Regions from separate parts of the Paenibacillus sp. FSL K6-0108 genome, predicted to be linked through region 1. Evidence: a T-box and tRNA genes for the amino acid it is inferred to sense, from the RefSeq annotation. Region 1 holds a T-box; the other regions hold tRNA genes.
What was found. A T-box is a leader RNA that pairs with one kind of tRNA and senses whether it is charged. The one in region 1 lies ahead of leuS (leucine--tRNA ligase), so its partner is inferred to be a tRNA-Leu.
Positions count from the first base shown of each region.

Region 2: it encodes a tRNA-Leu, which carries the amino acid that the T-box ahead of leuS (leucine--tRNA ligase) is inferred to sense. The anticodon was not compared.
Region 3: it encodes a tRNA-Leu, which carries the amino acid that the T-box ahead of leuS (leucine--tRNA ligase) is inferred to sense. The anticodon was not compared.
Region 4: it encodes a tRNA-Leu, which carries the amino acid that the T-box ahead of leuS (leucine--tRNA ligase) is inferred to sense. The anticodon was not compared.

Region 1 is NZ_CP150288.1:5,475,938-5,481,822, forward strand. It holds gene comER (late competence protein ComER) at 177-1,022, shown strand; gene leuS (leucine--tRNA ligase) at 1,003-3,447, opposite strand; T-box leader at 3,519-3,786, opposite strand; gene MHB49_RS24955 (phosphotransferase family protein) at 3,885-4,841, opposite strand; gene MHB49_RS24960 (class I SAM-dependent DNA methyltransferase) at 5,509-5,885, opposite strand, start outside.
Region 2 is NZ_CP150288.1:5,302,131-5,308,015, reverse strand. It holds gene MHB49_RS24180 (HAMP domain-containing sensor histidine kinase) at 1-1,013, shown strand, start outside; gene MHB49_RS24175 (DNA-entry nuclease) at 1,122-1,604, shown strand; gene MHB49_RS24170 (hypothetical protein) at 1,784-2,020, opposite strand; gene MHB49_RS24165 (hypothetical protein) at 2,228-2,677, shown strand; tRNA gene MHB49_RS24160 (tRNA-Leu) at 2,914-2,999, shown strand; gene MHB49_RS24155 (insulinase family protein) at 3,278-5,885, shown strand, end outside.
Region 3 is NZ_CP150288.1:2,452,030-2,457,914, reverse strand. It holds gene MHB49_RS11480 (X2-like carbohydrate binding domain-containing protein) at 57-3,974, opposite strand; tRNA gene MHB49_RS11475 (tRNA-Leu) at 4,327-4,410, opposite strand; gene pelA (pectate lyase) at 4,527-5,486, opposite strand.
Region 4 is NZ_CP150288.1:1,755,477-1,761,361, reverse strand. It holds gene MHB49_RS07965 (HAD family hydrolase) at 1-308, opposite strand, end outside; gene MHB49_RS07960 (hypothetical protein) at 471-869, opposite strand; cyclic di-AMP (ydaO/yuaA leader) riboswitch at 987-1,162, opposite strand; gene MHB49_RS07955 (glutathione peroxidase) at 1,529-2,005, shown strand; tRNA gene MHB49_RS07950 (tRNA-Leu) at 2,156-2,238, opposite strand; gene MHB49_RS07945 (urease accessory protein UreF) at 2,661-3,362, shown strand; gene MHB49_RS07940 (hypothetical protein) at 3,637-3,840, shown strand; gene MHB49_RS07935 (hypothetical protein) at 3,868-4,521, shown strand; gene urtE (urea ABC transporter ATP-binding subunit UrtE) at 4,547-5,242, opposite strand; gene urtD (urea ABC transporter ATP-binding protein UrtD) at 5,220-5,885, opposite strand, start outside.

The sequences.
Region 1 (5,885 bases):
CCTCTCCCTGGACTCAAAATAAATCTATTCTGAACACGGGCGGTGCTTCCGAACCGTTGGACTTGCCTTGTAAACCAAGCTGTACTTTTTTCATGTCATGTCAAGCAGGCCCTGACGCATACACTAGAGGGAAAGAACTGCGCCATTACCGTAAAGCATGAAAGGAGGCCTGAACAATGAAGGTTGGATTTATCGGAACCGGCAGCATGGGCAGCCTGCTGATCTATGCCTTGATTCAATCCGGTGCACTTGAGCCACGGCAGATCGCCGCCAGCAATAGAACCCCTTCCAAAGTACGGCAGCTATCCCTCCGTTACCCCGGTCTGCATGAATCACAGAGCAACCGGGAAACCGTCATCCGCAGCAATATCATCTTTCTGTGCGTAAAGCCACTTGAATTCAAACATGTCATTGACGACATCCTGCCTGTCGTGAATCCCAATCATATCATCGTCTCGATCACCAGTCCCGTGCAGCTGCGCCATCTGGAATCTTCACTTCCTTGCAAAGTCTCCAAAGTTATCCCCAGCGTTACGCATCAGGTCGGCAGCGGAGCGTCCCTGTGTATACACGGTGAGCGAATGACTACCGAAGACCGCGCTGTGCTGGAAGGGCTGCTCAGTCATATCAGCAGACCCTATCAAGTGGATGAAGCCTGTACCCGGATCACATCCGACTTCTCCAGCTGCGGACCTGCATTCATATCATTCTTTCTGGAGCAATGGATTGAGAGTGCCGTCAAGCTAACTGATATCAAACGAGCCGACGCCTGCGCTCTTGCCGGCGAGATGCTCCTGGGAACAGGCAAGCTTCTCACCGAAGGAGGTTACACCCCTCAAGAGCTTCAGGCTCGCGTGGCTGTACCTGGCGGCATCACCGCACAAGCGCTTGCCCTGCTGAAAGTGAATCTGAATGGTGTTTTTGACAGCCTGATCGAGACGACTCATGACAAATATGATGAAGATTTGTTGAAGCTGGATGAACTATTCAAAGCCGGTGAAATTAACCGGCAACAATATTAACGAGTTTGCCTGGAACGGCAATGACCTTGCGAATGGTCTTGCCTTCCAGTGCCTGTTTCACAGGTGCCAGCTCCATCGTAAAGTCCTGCATACCCTGTGCGTCCAGATCCTTCGCGATCGTAGCACGGGTTACAATTTTGCCATTCACTTGAACAACAATCTCCACTTCCGCATCTACTGTCATGGACTCATCATACTCAGGCCAAGCCACGTAAGAGATTCCACCTTCATGACCGAGACGGCTCCACAGCTCCTCCGCCATATGCGGTGCCAGCGGTGACAACAGCTGTACAAAGTTCTCCATGGCTTCACGAGGCAGTGTATCTGCTTTGTATGCATCGTTGATGAAAATCATCAACTGGCTGATCGCAGTGTTGAAACGCAGATGTTCCAGATCCTCTGTAACTTTTTTGATGGTTTTGTGAGCCGTCCGTTTGAACTCATCCGTACCACCATCTGCTGTAATCTTGTCATTGATTGCACCTGTATCTTCATTGATGAACAGACGCCATACACGTGACAGGAAACGATGCATGCCCTCAACCCCGTTAGCGTTCCACGGTTTTGTTGCTTCCAAAGGTCCCATGAACATTTCGTACAGACGCAATGTATCTGCACCGAACTCATTGACGATCTCATCCGGATTAATAACATTACCGCGAGATTTACTCATCTTCTCATTGTTGGTTCCCAGAATCATACCTTGGTTGACCAATTTGTGGAACGGCTCTTTGGTATGCACCACACCCAGATCATACAGCACTTTATGCCAGAAACGAGCGTACAGCAAGTGAAGCACCGCGTGCTCTGCTCCCCCGATGTACAGATCAACCGGCAGCCACTGCTGCTGTTTCTCCTGCGAGATCAGTTCCTTGTCATTATGCGGATCAATAAAGCGCAGGTAATACCAGCAGCTACCGGCCCATTGAGGCATCGTGTTCGTCTCGCGACGTGCTTTCATTCCCGTTTCCGGATCTACGGTGTTCACCCATTCCGTTACATTCGCCAGTGGGGATTCTCCAGTGCCTGAAGGTTTGATCTGGTCAATATCCGGCAACAGCAAAGGCAGTTGATCTTCCGGCACCGTCTTCATCGTTCCGTCTTCCAGATGCAGAATCGGAATTGGCTCACCCCAGTAACGCTGACGGCTAAACAACCAGTCACGCAGGCGGTAGGTCGTTTTGCCTTGTCCCTTACCGTTCTCTTCCAACCAAGCAATCATCTTGGCAATCGCTTCTTCGTTGTTCAATCCGTTCAGGAAATCGGAGTTCACATGAGGTCCGTCCCCGGAATATGCTTCTTGTGTTACGTCGCCACCCTGCACAACTTCAATGATGTCCAGGCCAAACTGTTTTGCAAACTCCCAGTCACGAGCGTCATGTCCCGGAACGGCCATGATCGCCCCTGTGCCGTATCCAGCCAGAACATAATCGGCAATCCAGATTGGTACCTTCGCTCCGTTGACCGGATTAATTGCATAAGTTCCTGTGAATACACCCGTTTTGTCTTTGGCCAGATCAGTGCGTTCCAGATCACTCTTGCGAGCAGCCTGCTCCTGATATGCCTTAATTGCCTCACGTTGTCCTTCTGTTGTAATGACTTCCACCAGTTCATGCTCAGGTGCCAATACAGCATAACTTGCGCCGAACAACGTATCTGCACGTGTCGTAAATACCTTGATGACTTCTTCGTGACCCTCAATGGCAAAAGTAACTTCCGCCCCGGTTGATTTGCCGATCCAGTTGCGCTGCATATCCTTGATGCTTTCCGACCAGTCCAACTCTTCCAGGTCTTCCAGCAAACGCTCTGCATATTCTGTAATTTTCAATACCCATTGCCGCATCGGTTTACGAACGACCGGATGTCCACCACGCTCACTCTTGCCGTCGATAACCTCTTCGTTCGCCAGTACAGTGCCCAGAGCTTCGCACCAGTTCACAGGTACTTCATCTACATAAGCCAGGCCCTTGTTGTACAACTGGATGAAGATCCATTGCGTCCATTTGTAGTATTCAGGGTCTGTTGTGCTGATCTCCCGATCCCAGTCATAGGAGAACCCAAGTGATTTGATCTGACGACGGAAATTGTCAATATTGCGGAATGTAATATGTCGTGGATGCTCACCCGTATCCAATGCATGCTGCTCAGCAGGCAGGCCGAAAGCGTCCCAGCCCATTGGATGCAATACATTGTAACCACGCATACGTTTGAAACGGGATACGATATCCGTTGCCGTGTATCCTTCCGGGTGACCTACGTGCAGACCTGAACCGGATGGATACGGGAACATATCCAGTGCATAAAACTTCGGTTTAGCCGGGTCCTCACCCGTTTTAAACGTTTTATTGTCATCCCAGTACTGCTGCCAGCTTTTCTCCATGACTTGTGGCTTGTAGCCGTGTTTTGGCTGTTGATTCTCACTCATCTATTCTTCCTCCTCTGGTTATTCGCATTTATTGCAACAAAAAAACCTCAGCATCCCGTAGCGTTTGCAGCGCTAGGGACGAGAGGTTGAATTCCCGTGGTACCACCCTAGTTAGCGGACGATCGTGCTTCGTCATCCACTCCCTTTGGACCTGTAACGGCGGTTAACCGATGCGGATTTCCATTCCTGAACCTGTATGTTACTTCGGTCGGTTGCAAGAAGGTGTAATCACCGCATTTCTCCAAGGCGAGTTCGTGAAATACTGTCAACCGACTTGCACCAATCGCCGGCTCTCTGTCATGTACAGGACTCACTACTGTTCCTTATCATCGAAATATGTATACGATATGATCGGGAACATTATATAAAAAAGCAGCATTAAAGTCAATATTACACTGTTTGTTGGCTATAAACCATGCTATTCATCAGTATGCACATCAAGACAACTGGAATCTCTTGATTCCTTCTTCCAGGTTATCAATCGTCCACTGAATGTGTTCCTTGTTATCGTATTGACGATACGGGCATTCAATTCTCAGCGCCAGATCAAAGTACAGATCATATAAACTTCTTTTTTGCCGTTCACTATCTGTTGTAACTGCTCTACCATAGCCTTTGAGGAAACCCGGTGTGTTATTAAAATGACTGAAGTAGTGCTCCATCAGAGGATCTGCCCAGAGGGACCGTTCGAAATCGATAATGGCCGTGATTTGCCCAGCCTCCACAAATACATTCCCATCCCACAAATCCCAATGCACAAGCACAGGCTCTCGGACATCATCCAGCACATTCGATTTTTCCAGAATTAAATGCTCCAGCTCCTCGTAAGAGATCGAAAGTTCCACACCTGCTGCTTTGCTGTCTGCGAGCATATCATCCATTAAGTTCAGGAAAGCTTCTTTCCACGTCTTATAGTGCGGTTTCTTTGAGGAAAAGTAACCAAACCTCTCCCCTTTAATTTCATTGATCCGACGATTGTATGCACCCAACTGCTGCTCAATGGCTTCCTGCTCTTCTGCACTGTACTGATCCTTGACTTTGTTATACGGCTTTCCTGGCATGTACTCCATAATAAAATATTCTGCCGGAACCAGGCTGAGCGATGGATCATAAACCAGTACCCCCGGAACAGGTACATCCTGAAGCTCTGCCACAAGTCGTAATGCTTCAACCTCAGCAACCATGACATGCTGCTCACAGCGCATCAGCTTAACTCCATTAGAAGGAGCTATTTTGAGAACAACCTTCTGCCCGTCGTCCTTAGTGATAAAATAAGCGTGATTTGCCCAACCGTCGGTCATCTCTTTGTATTCCTTGATACCTGTGTTAAAATGCTGCTGCACAATCCCATCTAACTGTTCTGTAGTCAGCCTTGTTTTATATGTACTTTCCATTTGGCACCCCACCTGGCTTTTAATTTAGGATTAATTTTAAAAGGATGTAATCTTCAAACTCCAATATGGCAAACCCAGCATGGCTTCCCTTGTCCAACAAGCCTTGAAGTACCCGTAATTTATCCTAGCAAGTGGCAAACGTTTTTCTAAGGAACTGAGGAGGTCTTATTTGGCTACCAGACCTTCTTTTTCAATCCTAAGGAACTCCAGACGCGTTATTTCCTAAAAACCTCCTAAAAAACGCTACAAAACGGGCCTTAATTCCGATATAGCGCGCCTCAGGTTCCTTAGCTTTCTGGAGGCGCTTCAAACCCCTCAATAAGACGTCTCAGGTTCCTTAGCCCTCCACCCTATGCGTCAAAGTTAAACCCTTCGTAAGTAAGAATACGACCACAGATAACGCTGAAACGAAGGTCCTCAAGGAGAAGGAGTAACCTGCTTTAACAGTATCTTGGTGTTTTGCTTGCCCGTTAAGGCCTAGGTTTGAGGATACACTTTAGAGAACGCTTTCCATTCAACTATTATGGCTTCCATTACCTAGACTGACAATACCAATGGTACAAAAAAACTATTGTTTCTCTTACAGTCATAACGCTGTGAACCGAGATTCAAAATACATAAGTAAAACTGCCCTTATGCATCATAAGGACAGTCCAACATCGTAATCCTATTTCACGGCTACATAGAACAGACGCTGCGCGCTGTCTCCCGCCTCTTTCCATTCAAAATCAGCATATACACGGACATCTCTGAAACCGGCTTTTGTCAGCTCCAGCTTCATCCAGTCTGGATCATATGCACGCTGAACATGAACCTCTTCAAACCGTTGGTACATATCTTTGCCGCTCTCAGCTACACGCGAAAAGATACTTAGATGATGCTCAATCTCACACCGATCATGATCCATATCACAGGTCCAAATATACGATACAGAGCGTTCATCCAACACAAAAGGTTGCTCCTCCTCGTATCGAATAAGGGTGTTCGGATGGTGTACGTCAAACAGGAACGTGCCCTCTGGCTTCAACATTTCGTAAGTACGTT
Region 2 (5,885 bases), 170 kb from region 1:
GATATAGTGCGGAAGAGTCGAATGGACAGAATTGTCGGTTTCTGCAGGGGCCGGATACGGACCCGGAAACTGTACAGCATATTCGGGAAGCATTGAAAAAGAAGCAGTCGATCAAGGCAGAGATTTTGAATTATACGAAGCATGGACAGAAGTTCTGGAATGAACTGAATATTGATCCTATTTTCGATGAATCCGGAGAATGTCTATTTTTTGTAGGAATTCAATATGATATTTCGGAGCGGAAATATGCCGAGCAGCAGTTGCGTATGGCAGCTTCGATGACAGAATTGAATAGAAGAGGACAGCTGGAGTTTATTGGGAAGCTTAACCATGAACTTCGCACGCCCCTGAACGGGATTATGGGGATGATTGAACTTGTTAGCATGGGTGAAAACAGTGAGGAGCAGGAAGAATATCTGGAGCTTGCGCGCCAGTCGGGTGAAGCCCTTCTGAACATTATCAACAATAGTCTTGATATGGCCAAGCTGGGCAGAGGGAAAATGAAAGTGGAGCAAATTGAGTTTCAGCCTTTGAAGCTTATTCAACAGATTATTAAAACGCATGAACCCGCGGCTGTAAATAAACAAATTCGCTTGCTCTGTCATGCGGATCTCGCCATTCCTGATGTACTCACGGGTGATCCTCTTCGTCTTCGGCAAGTGTTGGATAACCTGCTTAGCAACGCGATTAAATTCACGGAACAAGGTGAAGTGCAATTGCTAATGGATGTTCATGAAAAGCGGGGGGACACAGTTACGTTAGTATTTACGGTAAGCGACACTGGAATTGGAATTCCTGAGAGTAAGATTACTGAATTGTTCGAAGCATTCACTCAGACGGATGTATCTCATGCACGCAAGTTTGGCGGCAGCGGATTGGGGCTCACGATCTGCAAAGAGTTGCTCGAATTGATGGATGGTCATATTTCGGTGGAGAGTATCGAGGGAAAAGGCACGAGGTTTGAGGTTACTTTACCTTTACTTCGACAACAGGCGATTCCGAACGTGGGATAGTCTTATGCGGAACAGTCGGGAAAATACCGGCTGTTTTTTTATGCTTTTATATTGTTTAGCGAACTGGCGTTCTGATATAATGCAAGTGTTGAATGGGGGAGAAACAGCATGAGTAAAAGACGCAGAAGCAGAAAGAGCAAGAGTAAACAACGATTTAAAAAGCAGATATTGACGCTGGTGGCCATGGTAATGGTAGCTCTCTATGCTTGGGTTGGGGGAGAATGGTCCTTGGATATACCATCCCCATTCGGGGGAAGCAACCGCAGTGTGGATCATACCATCACATTCCCGGCAGAACGATATCCTGAAACGGCCAATCATATCAAGACGGCGATCAAGGCAGGACATTCGGATGTATGTACCATTGATCGCAGTGGAGCTGAGAGTAATCGGGATTTGTCGCTCAAAGGGGTGCCGGTCAAAAAGGGGAAAGATCGGGATGAATGGCCGATGGCGATGTGTGCGGAAGGCGGAGCGGGTGCGGACATTCAATATATTAGTCCCAAAGACAATCGTGGTGCAGGCTCATGGGTGGGAAACCAACTTAGTACATATCCGGATGGGACACGTGTAAAGTTTGTGGTGAAATAGCGACGGGATATGGATAAAAAATTTCTTTGATACGGAAATGCGATTGGGCTTAAAAGGGCGTGGCATCGAGTAATGGCAAAAGAAAAACCAGACGTCTATGCGTCTGGTTTTGTTGTATGGAGGGTGAAATAAACACGTCTAGTTCACGTATAAAATACATAAAGAGTCCTGTTTCCTGTCTACAGATCAGCGGTACACAACTGCATTCCACTTAAATGGTGAGAGCGAATGCTTAACAAACGTGTGACTTGTTCCACTTCATCAAATGGAATCCACAGGCTTCCATGGACTGTCCGTAAGGAAAGAATGGAAGCGTCAGCTGTACGTTCCGGAAATCCGGTTACCGTTTGCCCGCTTGTATTACGAACGATGATTTGTTGATTGCGCCGAATGGCAATTTCTACCTCTTTTTTCATATGTCATTGCTCCTGGTTATGGATTATTAATTCGATATGTCAATAATTTCAATGGTTAATTTGTCTTCTTTATCTAGTCTATCAGAACTAGGTATAGATTTCCAGATCAGAAATAATATTTTACATAGGTGAAAGGACTTATGATGTACTATACGTTTTTGAAGAAGCAACCAGGGTTATATATAGGGTAAAAGGGAGGAAACGTTAATGACACAATTGCTGATCGGGCTTGTACGCACGGTGAATGAAGCCATTATCATGCTGAATAAATTGCAAGAGGAAGGCATAGCTGATAAATATTTAGGAGCGGTAGCCAAAGAACAGGTCAATCTCGAAATGGTAAGTGAGAAGACGGGTTTGCCTATGCCTCTGAAGGGGGCAGGAACAGATGGCGCACTTGGGGTACTAAAAGGGGTGCTTGCTGGTCTGGGCAAGCGGATGGATCAGACGATGTCCATTGGAAAGGCAGTACGCAAACTCGCAGGTAACGAGATTGGAAGTGAGACGGATGATCTGGTGCTTACTTTGACAGAGGCGGGGGTTGCTGAAGAAGATGCTAATTACTATGAAGATTGGCTGATGCAGGGTCATATCCTCGTAGTTGTGGAGTGCAGCGAGGAAGAGGCAGACCGAATTCGTCCTATTTTACTTTTTTAGTTTAATTTAAGGCTGATTTTAGGTTTCTTTAATGTTGGGGAGGTATTCTTATTTCACACCTCCCTTAATATAGATGGTTTAAAGAAAGTTCGGGACCGCAACTCGAACTTTCTAGGCACTGCTGGCTAACGCGAGCAGTGCCTGTTTCATTTTTTTTGGATTATTTGATTTAAGGTATTGCAAAGTTATAAATTTCATGGTAAGATATTTCTTGTCGCCAAGAAATACATACCCATGCCGGGGTGGCGGAATTGGCAGACGCACAGGACTTAAAATCCTGCGGTAGGTGACTACCGTACCGGTTCGATCCCGGTCCTCGGCATCTTAAGAAAAGATCGCATGACACTTGTTAAACAAGTTGTTCATGCGATCTTTTTTTTTGGAAATTTTATTTTTTATAATTCTCTGCTCTGCCATTTAGGCTCATAAACATTAAAAAACGATAATACATATCAGATGTCACCTGTGGGGCTGCTCATTATGAATTACCAGGAACGATGGTGTATACTATTCGTAGGCATAAATTACCTTATCTTTGAACTTGAAGAACTCAAGGATGCGAATCAAAATAAACGATTTTATGGACGGAGGACTCGACCCATGTTGAAACAGCTTAAGCCCTATAAGGTGCTGCAGGAACGCAGAATCGAAGAGTTGAAGTCAGATGCGTATCTGCTGGAACACCAGAAATCCGGAGCCAAAATTGTACTTTTGTCCAATCAGGACGACAACAAAGTATTCAGTATCGGTTTCCGTACTCCTCCTGAAGACAATACAGGTGTAGCTCACATTCTGGAACATTCCGTTTTGTGTGGCTCCAAGAAATTTCCGGCCAAGGATTCCTTCGTTGAATTGCTGAAGGGTTCTCTTAATACTTTTCTGAATGCGATGACATATCCCGATAAAACGATCTATCCGATTGCAAGCCGGAATGATCATGATTTTCATAACCTGATGGATATTTATCTGGATGCGGTACTCCACACGAATATTTATGATAATGAAAAAATATTTTTGCAGGAGGGTTGGAATTACAACCTGACTTCAGCTGAAGATGAGTTAACCTATAATGGCGTTGTATATAACGAGATGAAGGGTGCTTTTTCTTCCCCGGAACGGATTGTGCGTAGAGAAGTTCTGAATTCACTTTTCCCGGATACTACATATTCCTGTGAATCAGGCGGATTTCCCGATGCCATTCCCGATCTGACCTATCAAGGCTTGCTGGATTTCCACTCCAGATACTATCATCCGTCCAACAGCTTCATTTATTTGTATGGGGATATGGATATGGAAGAGAAATTGCAGTGGTTAGATGAGAATTATCTGAATGATTATGACCGGATTGAGATTGATTCTGCCATTCAGCTTCAACCTGTATTCGGAGAAAGAGTGGACGCAGTCAAAACATATTCTGCCGGAAGTACCGAATCCGAAGTGGATAACAGCTTTTTGACCTATAATGCGGTCATTGGAACAAGTCTGGACAAGGAATTAAACATCTCGTTTCAAATTTTGCTGTACGCACTGCTTAACGCTCCGGGAGCGGTTCTAAAGCAGGCCTTGCTGGATAAGAGCATTGCGAAGGATGTATATGGCACGTATGATGACAGCCTCTATCAGCCTGTGTTCACCGTTGGATTGAAGAAGAGCAATCTGGCGAGCAAGGACGATTTCCTGGGAACGGTAAAAGAGGTGCTGGAGCGTGTTGTGAAAGAAGGCTTTGATCCAAAAGCGCTGCTCGCAGGCATTAATTCCTATGAATTCAACCACCGGGAAGCGGATTATGGAAGAATGCCCAAAGGATTAATCTATGGCTTCTCCTCATTGCAAAGCTGGCTGTATGATGTCGATGCTCCATTTACTCATTTGGAAGCAAATGATGTATTCGCCGAGCTGAGAACGAAGATGACCGAGGGTTACTTTGAGAAGTTGATTGATACGTATTTACTGAAAAATACACATACTTCTTTCGTTGCCGTCACGCCGGATAAAGGATTGAACGCACGCAAAGAGGAAGCTCTGAAAGCGCATCTGAAATCAGTTCAGGCGGGATTGAGCCAGGAAGAGATTCAGCAGCTCATTCAGAGAACCGAGGCTCTCGCTGAGTACCAGAATGCACCTTCAACCAAGGAACAACAACAGGTGATTCCGACGTTGTCGATAGAGGATATTGAACCGAAAGCATCCACACTCTATCAGACGGTAAATCAGGTCGAAGGTACAACCATCCTGCACCATAACATCTATACCAATGGAATCGGTTATCTAAGACTGTTGTTCGACATTAAGGAAGTCCCACGCCGTTTGCTGCCGTATGTTGGATTGCTGAAAAGTGTGCTCGGTTACGTGGATACTCAAAATTTCTCATTTAATGAATTGTCGAATGAAATTCATATTCATTCCGGGGGCATTCATAGTGGAATCGGTACGTATGCAAACGCACATGAGCACCGTGATTTCAAGGCTATGTATGAATTCAACGCCAAAGTGTTGTATGACAAACTGGGATTTGCTTTTGACATGATCAAAGAAATTGTGTTTACCTCCAAATTTGATGACTCGAAGCGTTTATACGAGATTATCTCCCAGTTGAAGGGGAACCTGCAGCGTAATCTGATCAGCGGAGGGCATTCGGCAGGAATTGGCCGATCTACCTCCAAACACTCTGCTGTTGCAGACTTCCGGGAAGCGGTTAGCGGCATCGCCTTTTACCAGTGGCTTGAGGAGCTTCAGGCGAACTTTGAGGCAAGAAAAGAAGAGTTGTCGACCAGCCTCCAATCGTTGACTGGCTTTATTTTCAGACCGGAAAACCTGCTGGTAAGTTACACTGCGGATGATCAGGGATATGCGGACCTGGAGAAGCAGGTATCCGATTTGAAAGCGAAGTTGTTCACTCAAGATGTTGCCAAAGAGAAAGCGGCATTCACACCTGTATCACATAAAGAAGGATTCAGATCACCATCTGAAGTTCAATATGTCGTTCAAACAGGCAATTTTATCGATAAAGGGTATTCGTACACCGGCTCGCTCCGTGTCTTGCAAGGGATTCTCTCCCTGGATTACTTGTGGAACAACATCAGGGCAAAGGGCGGGGCATACGGCTGCATGTCAGGCTTCAGACGCAATGGAGACAGCTATGTAGCGTCGTACCGCGACCCGAATCTCGAAAAAACATACAAAGTTTATGAAGAGATGCCACAATACT
Region 3 (5,885 bases), 3.0 Mb from region 1:
AGTTACCTTTATCATTCAGAAAAAGGGGCCAAGATGGCCCCCAATCCTAGTTAACCTTATTTCTTATTTGGCTCTTCCGCTTCCGTCCGGGGTTTTACAATCTGATCCGTAGATGCTGCTTCAATATCGCCATAGGCCCAGTGTGTGGAAGGAACATCCTTCCACTGCGGTTGCGAAACGTTCGTGAGTGGTTCTCTGCCCAAAGCTCTGTTGATTGCTACTACGGCTTCCGCTCTTGTCAGTAAGGCATTCGGTCGGAATGTTCCATCACTATAGCCTTTCAGGATGCCTAGGCTTTGCGCTTTCAAAATGGCTTCCTTGGCCCAGTGGCTGCTAATATCAGAGAATCCATTGGCTGAAGTTCCTGCATCCGGACCAAGAAGGGCTACAAGACTGGCCAACTCCGCCCGAGTTATTGACTGATTTGGCTTAAACGTGCCATCCTTGTACCCATTCATCAGCCCCATCTTGCTTACCTTGGCTATGGCGTCGGCTCCCCAATATTCAGATTTAACGTCACTGAATGCAACAGCAGATCCCTTGGCTTCTTTCTCAGATACCATGGCGATTATGGTCGCCATCTCTGCACGGGTGAGTTTGTTATCCGGCTTGAACAAACCGCCCGGATATCCTTGAATATACGCCTTATACCTTATATCCTGACCACTCTCTATTCCTGTTGTCCCGTCAGTAGTTCCGGATTCAGGAGTTGTTCCGGGCACAGAAGTGTCTGAGGGCTTGACGACTGGAGTCGATGGTCCGCCTGGATTGGATGGTGCACCCGGATTGGATGGTCCACCGGGATTCGACGGATTCGTTGGTTCACCGTTTCCATTTCCAGTAGGGACAGTAAATTTCAGCTGGTCGGCCAGCATGAGTTCACCGGATTTCTTAACAACTTTGAGTGTATGCTGGCCTTTCGCCAGTCCTGAGATGCTGTAGATCTCCTGCATCATTTTCCGACTCGGACTGTATGCGTTCACGGTTTGCTTCAATTGTCCGTCGACATAAATATCCACTTCTCCCTGCTCTGGTCCAGTAGGTGTAATTAAGCTTATTCCGGTACCTTTGAAGGTGTATTCGAAGAAATCTCCATCCGCCGTCGTAAAATGTACGTCATTGAGATAATCACCGCCGAAGGAAAAACGGAGATTCAACGTTCCCACAGGCTGGGCAGCAAGATACGTTTTGCTCAGTGTAATGTGGTCGCCACTAACCGTATAATCAGTGCCCCAAATCAGTTCATTGGGGCCGTTGGCAATGCCCTTAAAGCTCTCCGCCTGAACCAGCAGTGTGACATCAATGTCAGCCTGAGCGGAAGCTGATTTGTCAAAGCTCGCATTCACCGGATTAATCATATTTGGAAGCTCAATCTTGAGCATATCCAGCAGCATGAATCTACCCGATTTCTTGACGGCCTTCAGCGTGTGCTGCCCATCCGGTAGGCCCGATATGCTGTACAGATTCTGCTGTGCCAATCTTCCGTTGCGATACGCACTGACCGTTTCCTTGAATTGACCGTCCACATAGATATCCATATCTCCCTGAGACTGGTCTACCTCCGTGAACAGCTGGATTCCCGTTCCTCGGAAGCTATATTCAAAAGAATCACCATTCGTCTCGGTATACTGCACATCATCCTTATAGTCGCCCATCCCTCGCCCTGTGCTGCGGGACCATGAGCCATTGTACTTAATGGCCGGATCGTCGTTATTGATCAGTTCATAACGAATGCCCGTTGTATCACTGACCCGAACGGTAAGAGTTTGCGAATTACCAGCGCTGAAAGCGACCACGAAGTCTGTTGTTCCTACAGGCAGTTTGGCGAGATATTCTTTCTTGATGTTCAGTTGGTCATTGACCACCGTGTAGTCGTCTTCACTAAGCATTACTCCGTCATTTTCAATGCCAGTTAATGTATTTCCGTTCAATGAGAGCGTGACAGTAATATCCTTCTGTTGTTCTGTTGCCTTGTCAAAGTCAGCAGAAGCAGGACTAATGGTGCTGTTCTGCCCTCCTGTAGGAATTTCCATTGTTACTTTAAGTGCGTCCAGCAACATGTACTGCCCCGATTGTTTGACTACCTTCAAGGTATGCGAACCGTTAGTCAACCCAGCAGCACTATACAGCACCTGTTGGACTTCTCGTTCACCATTGGTATAAGCGCTAACCGTTTCAGGCGTTCCATCGTCGAGTGTGACAATCATGTCTCCCAGACCCTGATCCTTCTCCGTCAGCAGGTCAATGCCTGTTCCGGTAAAGGTATATTCAAAAGAATCACCGTCTCTTTCCGTAAAATGTACGTCATCTTTGTAATCCCCGAAACTTCTGCCGGTATTTGGACTCCATGAACCCTTGTATTGAATATGGCTGTCATCATCATTAATGTACACCACATCGGTAACAGCAGCCGCATCCATGGAAGCAGCATTTGCTACATTTTCTGCATTCGCTGTTGGGTCATCTCCGGCTTCCAAGTCAGCTCCCTGCTGCGTATTCATATTTGCTGGACCAGTGGTCGAGGAATCCGTAATGGCGATGCTTATATCCTGGCTGCCATCGATTTGCTCCTTGCCTCCGTTGCGCTTCCAATCCCCACTATAACGCATGCCCGTATCATCATCATTAACGGCCGATGTTCCGCTCAGTGCGGTTACTTTAAGCATCCGGGAAGCATGGGGTTCCAGCACGCCGCCACTGAATTCATGATTGAAATTCCCCAGCTCGGAATGGCTCCAGAGATCACGGACCGAAGCCGGACCTTCGAGGCCAATATCACTCCATTTGACTTTAACCTCGGCACTCCGATTGCCCAAATTGAACAGAGCTACGTTGTACGTACCATCTCCGTTATTGGCATACCAAACCTGCTGTTTGGTGTCCATGGAAACCGGATGGGCTGGACGTCCGGCCTGATTGACCGCGATAACTTCGTCATTCGTCAGCAGCTCCAGTCCATAGCTATCCAGCCTGGTCAGATCATTACCTGTATATAACGGTGCCGAAGAGATCGCCCAGAACGTTGTAGCGGTCTTCCGCTCGTCCCTGGTTAGACCATCCATCGAGCCATTCCCGACATTGAGGGAATCAAAATCGTTCCAGCCCCCCGGACCTGCATCACGCCACCAGAGGGACGCTATGGGGAATAAGCGTGAAATACTCGACCACTCCGTTAAGCCCTTACTGCTGTCATAGGCTTCAACATCCCAATCGATCCTCCAGCCGTTTGCATACTTTTTCCAAAAGTCCACGTAATTGTGGTCAAGCGCCCAGGAAAGCTCAAACCAGATATTATTTCTGTCCAGTGCTTTGGACCATGCCTCCACATCACCGCGTGCATCCCGGCTCAGGTTATTGATTCCTGATCCTGGCGTCACACTGTCGAATTTGACAAAATTGATGCCCCACTCGCCAAGAAGATCCGCGATAGAGTCAACATACTTCTGTGAGCAAGGATTCGAAAAATCAATTTTGTAAGTGTATGAATCCCAAGCATCCATTACAACGAGCGGCTTTACTGCAATATCCTGCATACGACATGCCCCACCCGTTCCATACACCTCCAGATTTTTATTGTAGGCGGTGATTGATAGTCCCGGAATGAGATAGATCCCGATCTTCTGTCCGTTATTATGGACATAATCAATGACTTCCTGAAATCCATTTGGATAAAGTACAGTACTCGGAATAGGACGGCCGTATTCATCTTCGTCACCGTTCCAGCCAGCATCAATATTAATGTATTCATATCCATGAGCTTGCAGCTTCTCGCGCATGGCGTCCGACTGCTTCTTAATACTCTCGGCCGATGTCCAGTTACCCGCCCCGTCATATACCTGCATGCTGTAACTGCTCCAACCCATATACGGCTTTTGGGCCAGGCTCTTATCTGCTGCTTGTGCCACATTGCCTGTCGTTCCCATAATCCCGAACTGCACCGCCGCAATCATGAATACCATAAAACACATTGCCATCCTTTTTCCGATTCGTTTCAAATTATCCCTACCCCCTCTGAATTTGGTCATTCAAATCCCTGTTGATAGCGCTTCCATACGAGAAGAGAATAGTGGATGAGGCATTCCCAAGATAGGTACAATTCGGTATTTTACGTACAATTAACCTGAAATACAGGGGCAAACCGTCGCAGAACAAACACTTTTCCATTTTTGGATAAATAAACAAAGATAAACTTCTTCTTTGCTCAAGTTGAAGGAATGGTTGAAAAACAGTCAGGATGAGCAACCACTCTGATCCGTAAAAAAATAAAAAAGGTTCCTAGAGTGGCAGCAATGCCATTCTAGGAACCTTTCTTCGTGTTACACATGATGCGGTCGAGAGGACTCGAACCTCCACGGGGGTTAGCCCACACGGACCTGAACCGTGCGCGTCTGCCAATTCCGCCACGACCGCGTATATCTTATCCCCGAGAAATTATATCGCGGCGACAAGAAATAATATATCATGTGCAGATAATTAGTGTCAACAAAAAAATAATTCCTCTTCTAATGTGTAAAGCTTTTTATAAATTAGATCTTGGAAGGCCAGTTGCCGTACCAGGCATACCCACCTCTTCTTTCCTTATCGATATCGCTGAGTTTGTATTTCACAACCCCATCACGTCCTACGAAAATCGGTTTATCCGTTCCAATTTCGTAGAAACGTGCCCAAATTGGCGCTGCACCTGAATCTGCAATGAGTTGGCTGTCTCCGTTTTCTCTGACATACTTGTAACCAGTAATTTTAACTTTGTTGAACCAGGCTTCTGCCGCTTTGATGGAGGCAGTAATTTTGGAGTTAGCCGGTCTAGTTTTTAAAAACTTCACAATTGTACTGCTCTCTCCAGCACTCAGAGAAGGCACTTCATAAATCCTAGCTCCTGCAGGTTTAAGGGTACTGGAATCATGCTGCTGCCCCCATGCAGTCAGTTTACCGTTTGTTACAACCTGTGTATTGAGAATAGCCTCTACACCTTTGGCAACTGATTTTTTACTGCGATCTGCAAGAGAGCTGTCGATGAATGAGAAATCTCCTTTACGTGCACCTACTTCATCCAGCATGTACATGACATTAATCATGGCATCGTCGTTGAAGGTAATGTGCTTGTGATAGCCCGAGCTCTGGTATACTTGCGGCCACCCTCCATTGGAGTACTGCATATTCAGCAAAAAGTTGATTCCTTTGATAGCAGCAGCCGAGTAGCGTGGATCATTCGTCTTTTTGAATTCCTTGGCTAATCTTCTAATTTCTGAGTATGTAGCTTTGTTATCAATCGTAGATTTGGTCCACTCGCCACTTGTTTCTTTGTAATCTTTCTTCCATCCCCCGTCAGGACGTTGATTCTTCAAAATATCAGAGATACTTGCTGTCGTTCCAGAGGCGTCTGCAGCAGATACCTTAGCAGCAGGCTGAAATACCATTCCGACAACAGAGAAAACCATTGTACATGCCATAACAAAAGATGCAAACCTTGTTTTTGCCTTCAACATAGATTAGAAACACTCCTCAATTCATTTTCTGCAAACTGTTCCCCTGCCAATCTGTCCTCCTTATATTTGTTTTTAAACTCAAACTATTTCTTTTCATCCAATAAGTGGAATGTATAAAAATGATTCTATGCAAAAATATGAATTTTGTCAATATTTGCAACAACATGTAACAAATTCTTTGGATTACCCTATAATTATCTTTTAATTGTATGTGAGAAAACCAATAAATTGTCCAATTTCTCTCCTTCTGAAACAGTAGTTACTTTTTTGTCATCTATTAGAACCCATCATTCGAGTTTTTTCTACATAATAATCTAGAATTCCGTTAACATTGAGATGATAAGAAGGGTTCAAGATCGGTTTGACATTTTCGCATTTATGCAATATAGTTTCAAAAGG
Region 4 (5,885 bases), 3.7 Mb from region 1:
TGGAGAACTGCCTCGGCGGACGGGAAGGGACGCTCAAGCTCTTTGCGGAACTTCAGCTTCTCCTGTATCTGTTCCCGGTGCCCCTCATCGCTGATAAGGGTACGAATAGCCAATTTCATCGGCCATTGCTCGTAATTTCGGTAGGAGGCAGCAAATAGTTCTCGCACCGTCTGCATCTCCACCTGATAACCAAGCGCACAAGCTTCACGAACGAACTGACCGATAATATCATCTACCGGCTCCCATTCGTCCACGAGTGTATCCCCCACATCAAAGAACAACCATTGTATTCCACGTACATCCGGCACGCTTATTCCTCCTCGTTAGCCACAGGAAATTATCCCTATTTCCCAAACCATAAAAAAGAAGACCCACCAACATGCATGAGTCTCCTCAAGTTTCCGTTTATATATGATTTCAATTATAACAGGCGGCTGACACTGGATCAATCACAGGAATAGTACTAGCCACTAGCCATTAAGCAGAAACCCCACTTCCCCATTCAAGGAATATACAATACGGTCTGCTCCCATTCCCCGATAGATCCCTTTGGGATGGCTTTGTTCCGTAATAACACACAAGGACTTGGATGTCCAGGAGCGGCAGATCTGCAAATATCGACAGGTCAGGTTTAAGCTATTTTCAAAAATAAAAACATTGCCGACACTGCCTTGAGGCAAAAACCATTTCTGAGCAGCAGCCGTGTTCATGCGAATGACATGCTCCACACCGATTCTCCGGAGTCTGCGCTCTTCCCCTGCACTATTGGTCAGAACGGCAAACGGCATTTTTTTGTACATCAGCAATTTGATAAATTTACGTCCTGCTTCATTAGGAGCAGTTACTAAGATCATCTCTTTATCCATCATTCGTTCCTCCCTTGGCGTGAAAAGACAACAAAAAAGAAGCGTGGGGGACCAAGGCCTCCCGGACGCTTCTTCAATAATCCATAGCAAAAAGACACTATGAACCAGCGTACGGCTTGTTGCCTCTCCCTTTAACGCTTACGAGGTTAGCTGACGGATTCGGGCGCGAGAGTCGCCCTATTTCCGGCTGTCACCGGAAAATTCACCCCATGGATGCCTACTGTTCTAAACAGTTCATCCTGTTGGTTCCCCCGTTTCCCACCCATGAATGAATGGAAACTCAGCGATTAAAACATCGTTCCTTTATTTTCAATAATCAGAGCGATATCATCGTTTGTTTCGTTTTTCATGTAAAATTTAATTTAATTGGAATTACGATATGAATCATACACCCGTGCCATATTGGTGTAAAGTCTGCGCAGATCAACGAATCGACGGATTTTTGCCATTTCACATCAATAATAGCGCTTACAACACATCCATTCTCTACCCATCTCTTCAAAGCTCTCTAATTCTCTCTTTAGCGCAATTTGAACAGTAAATCAGTCACAGATCATACATGTCAGGTCTAAATTGAGATAAAAAAACAATATTAATTTTGCAATATTTAATTGTAATAAATATAATAGAAGGTAGAAGAATATGAAATGGAGGCGATTTTCATGTCAGTCTACGACTACAAAGTAAACACCCTTCGCGGTCAGGAAGTCGAAATGTCCAACTATCGTGACAAAGTACTGCTTATCGTGAATACAGCAAGTCAATGCGGCCTCACACCTCAATTCAAAGGTCTGCAAGAACTCCAGGACAAATTTAAAGACTCCCCATTTGAAGTTCTTGGTTTTCCAAGCAACCAGTTTGCACAAGAAAAAGGTTCTTCTGACGATATTGCCGAGTTCTGTCAGATGAACTATGGTGTCAGCTTCCCAATGTTTGAGAAAATCGATGTGAATGGTTCAAGCGCTCATCCTCTCTTCCAGCATCTTACCAAAGAAGCACCGGGCGTACTCGGCTCCAAAGCCATCAAATGGAACTTCACCAAATTCCTTGTGGATCAGACCGGTCGTGTTGTGAAGCGGTATGCTCCCCAAACAACACCTGATAAAATTGAAGCAGACATCAAAGCATTGCTTAAATAACAAGTGAAGGCCATCCGACCCCGACAGACAGCATGAGCATGCATTCAGGGGAATGGGATGACCTTTTTTTGGTCGGACCCGTCTTTACTGTAAAAAACACAAAAAAAGAAGCTCCCCATACGGGAAGCTTCTTCTTAATCGTTCTTATGATGCGGTCGAGAGGACTCGAACCTCCACGGGTATACACCCACTACCCCCTCAAGATAGCGTGTCTGCCATTCCACCACGACCGCATGTCGTAAATAATCGGCAACAGAATTGATTATACCCGGTTCATGTTTAAAAGTAAAGCATTTTTATTAATATCATTTTAACTGCGCTTTTCCTCCCATAAATCGTATAATCTCGTCATTTTCTCCTACGAAGTGCATATGATTAAATTTGATCTCGTTTGTATATCCGATTAGGCTGATGACCCTACTTTCTTTATAATAACCACTCTTCATATCCTCTTAGTAGAACTTAACTTATAAAGTTATATAAAATAACATTAAATAGATTTTATATTTAAAAAACCAAGAAACTATTGACAAAAAGCGGATATTTATGTGAATATATATATCATATAATTCGGATTTACTAACATAAGTCGAACCAAAAAGGAGTATAAATGTTATTTAACATAACATTTAACGAACGTAGGAGGCGAAAGATTGTGAACCGTGGGAATAAGCTGCTCGATTACGTCAAACTGCTTGATTCCTCTATCCAGGTCGGAGGGTTTACCCATTCCTTTGGTATGGATGCCCATATCGCTGAAGGTACAATTCGAAGCGCTGAAGACCTCGAATCCTTCATGCGCTGTCAATTGCACCCCAGCATTGTGCGTCTGGAAGGTATGGCGATTAAAGGTATATACACCGCAGCAGATCATAATGACGCGTGGCGTACAGCCCTCATCGACAAACTCGTTCATGTCCAGCGCACCCCCGTGAACCTCAGAGAACATGCCTCCACCATGGGCAAACGACTGATTAAACTAGCTCGCGCACTCCACCCATGGATTGATTTTAGCCATCTGGAACAAACCCTGGCTAAGTATGAATCCGTTGGCTGCCTCTCCACCGTTCACGCCTGGATTAACCACCACCTCGAAATCCCTGTCGAGGAGGCGGTCCTTGGTTATCTGCATTCAGCCATGAGTGCTTGCATAACCGAAGCCTCCAAAGTGATACCTCTTAACACAGATACAACCCAGGACCTGTTGGTTCGCCTGGCCGCAGACCTGGAGCATGAATGGCATACCGTCAGCGCCTCCGCTGCGGATGGACTGGTACAACCAACCTCAATGTCCATGAAGACGTTATTTCCAAGCTTTCACATGCTTGGTGCAGGACTTCACGCTTACAGAGCCTAATCTCTATCCACCTTCCCTTCATAATCCCCCTCCTCCTACTGTGGAACATAAAAAACACGCCGCAACCTCATTGCCGGCGTGTTTTTTATGTCATTTATTTTGTCTTTTTAACGTATTTACGCCATTTAACATATTAAAATACACTTATTTACGTCTTTTTTAATTGTTAGATGACGCAAATACGTATATAATAAATTATACAGCTCGCATATCCATATATTTTACACCAAGAATAACCAGCTGAACACTACATTCCAACGAGGGGTGAACCCTTTTGAACAAAAAGAAACCTGTGACTCCTTTCGGATGGGCTATCAAACGACGACTAACCGAACTCCAGGTCGACCAAAAGACATTTTGTGAACAGTATGGCATTCCGCCATACCGTCTGTCTAATCTCATTCACGGCACACGCAAAGCAACCCGGTTCAGGAACCAGGTCGCTGACATTTTGGAAATTCCTGATGATTTAAGATAAGTTTTCTGCCAAGGAGGAGCTCATTTCATGAGATACTTAATATCCGATCTGGAGAGATTATCGTTCCAGTCCATGCAGCACCAGCTTATCATTGTTGACCATAACTGGATCATTCGCAGCTGCAACACCGCTTGGCAACAAGGACTTGGGCAGCTGCTTCCCAAACCAAGCGGAACAGACCTCTCCAGAACAGCATCTGAACCGTCTCATTACCTCCACCTTGTAGAGCGGTGGACATTACGCGAGGAGAAAGCAAAGAATGCGAAGATTGTTCAGGAGTTGAAACGTATCCCTGCACCTTTTAAAGACAGTTATACATACGACATCTCCGTTCAAACTATCCACAACGAACAGCGGTGGTTCCGCTTGGAACTCACCCCATTGATTCAGGCCGACCCATCCCTTCTGTCTGATCTCGCATTGATTGCACACACGGATGTTACCGAACAGAAGCAGACCGAACGCCAATTGAAAAAAGCCCTTTCCGAAGTGCGCACTTTGCGTGGACTGCTTCCCATTTGCGCTGTCTGCAAACAAATCAAGGATGAACAAGACAGCTGGAACTCGGTTGAGAGTTATCTGGAGAAGCACACCCATGCCGAATTCACCCATGATATCTGCCCAGATTGCATCCGAAGACTATATCCGAAGTACTCCAATATCCTGGACAAGCGCTCCTGAACTCATCCTACCCTCAGCAGCTGATCTACACAGACAGATGGTGCTCAAACTGCGACATATCCAGTTCTCGCGGTGTTCCTTGCAGTGCAATTGCTCCTTTGTCCATTACATAAATATAATCTGCAGCACCGCGCACAAAATCAATGCTTTGCTCCACCAGCAAGATGGAGATTTCACCCTTTGCCTTAATTCCCAAAATGACCTGCCGGATATCCTCTACGATCGAAGGCTGGATGCCTTCTGTCGGCTCATCCAGCAGCAATAATCCAGGCCGGGAAGCCAGCGCGCGGGCAAATGCCAACTGCTGTTGCTGCCCGCCACTTAGATCACCACCCTGTCGACCATACATCGTGGCAAGCACCGGAAACATCGCCAGCACATCCTCCGGGAACATCTTTACACCCGCTGCACTTGTCTCCAGACCCAGCAGCAAATTTTCCTTTACTGTAAGCTGAGGGAAGATTTCTCTCCCCTGCGGCACATATCCAATCCCCGACCTGGCCCGCTTGGCCGGATCGAGGGTGGATATTTCCTGACCTTTCCACCGAACACTTCCTTTGCGCGTTTTGAGAAGCCCCATCAACGTCTTCATCAAGGTGGTTTTCCCTACACCATTACGCCCCATCAGGCATACCACCTGACCTGGCTGAACATCCAGATTCACACCGCGCAGCACATTGCTTTCCCCATAACCGGACTCAATTCGTTGCAGCGACAGCATGGTCATCCCTCCTTTTGCCCAGGTACACTTCAGCCACTCTCGGATCTTCCTGCACTTCCACCATCGTACCTTCCTTTAGAAGCTTGCCTTCATGCATCACCGTCACTTTGGCTGCATACTCGCGAACAAATTCCATATCATGCTCCACTACCACAACAGACCTTTCTCGCGCAATCTCCTGCAGTAGTCGACCCGTCCTGTGTGTTTCTTCGTCCGTCATGCCCGCTGCCGGTTCATCCAGCAGCAATACACGGGGTTCCTGCAGGAGCAGCATACCAATCTCCAACCACTGCTTTTCCCCATGTGATAGCGCCCCCGCACGTGTATCCACACGGTCCTGCAGACCAATTTGGAGCGTAACCCGCTCCATGGCCGCACTAATTTTTGAATACCGCTGAATACCCAGAGCCTGTAAAGGAGAACGACGAGTCTCCGCAGCCAGCGCCAGGTTCTCCTGCACGGTCAGACCAGCAAAGATGGACGGAGCCTGGAATTTGCGCCCTACCCCTTTTCGAACAATCTGGTGTTCCTTCATACGTGTCAGATCCGTACCATCCGCCATCTTCACCGTACCGGACAAGGGCTTGGTTTTGCCGCAAATGACATCCAGCATTGTGGTTTTCCCCGCACCATTGGGGCCAAT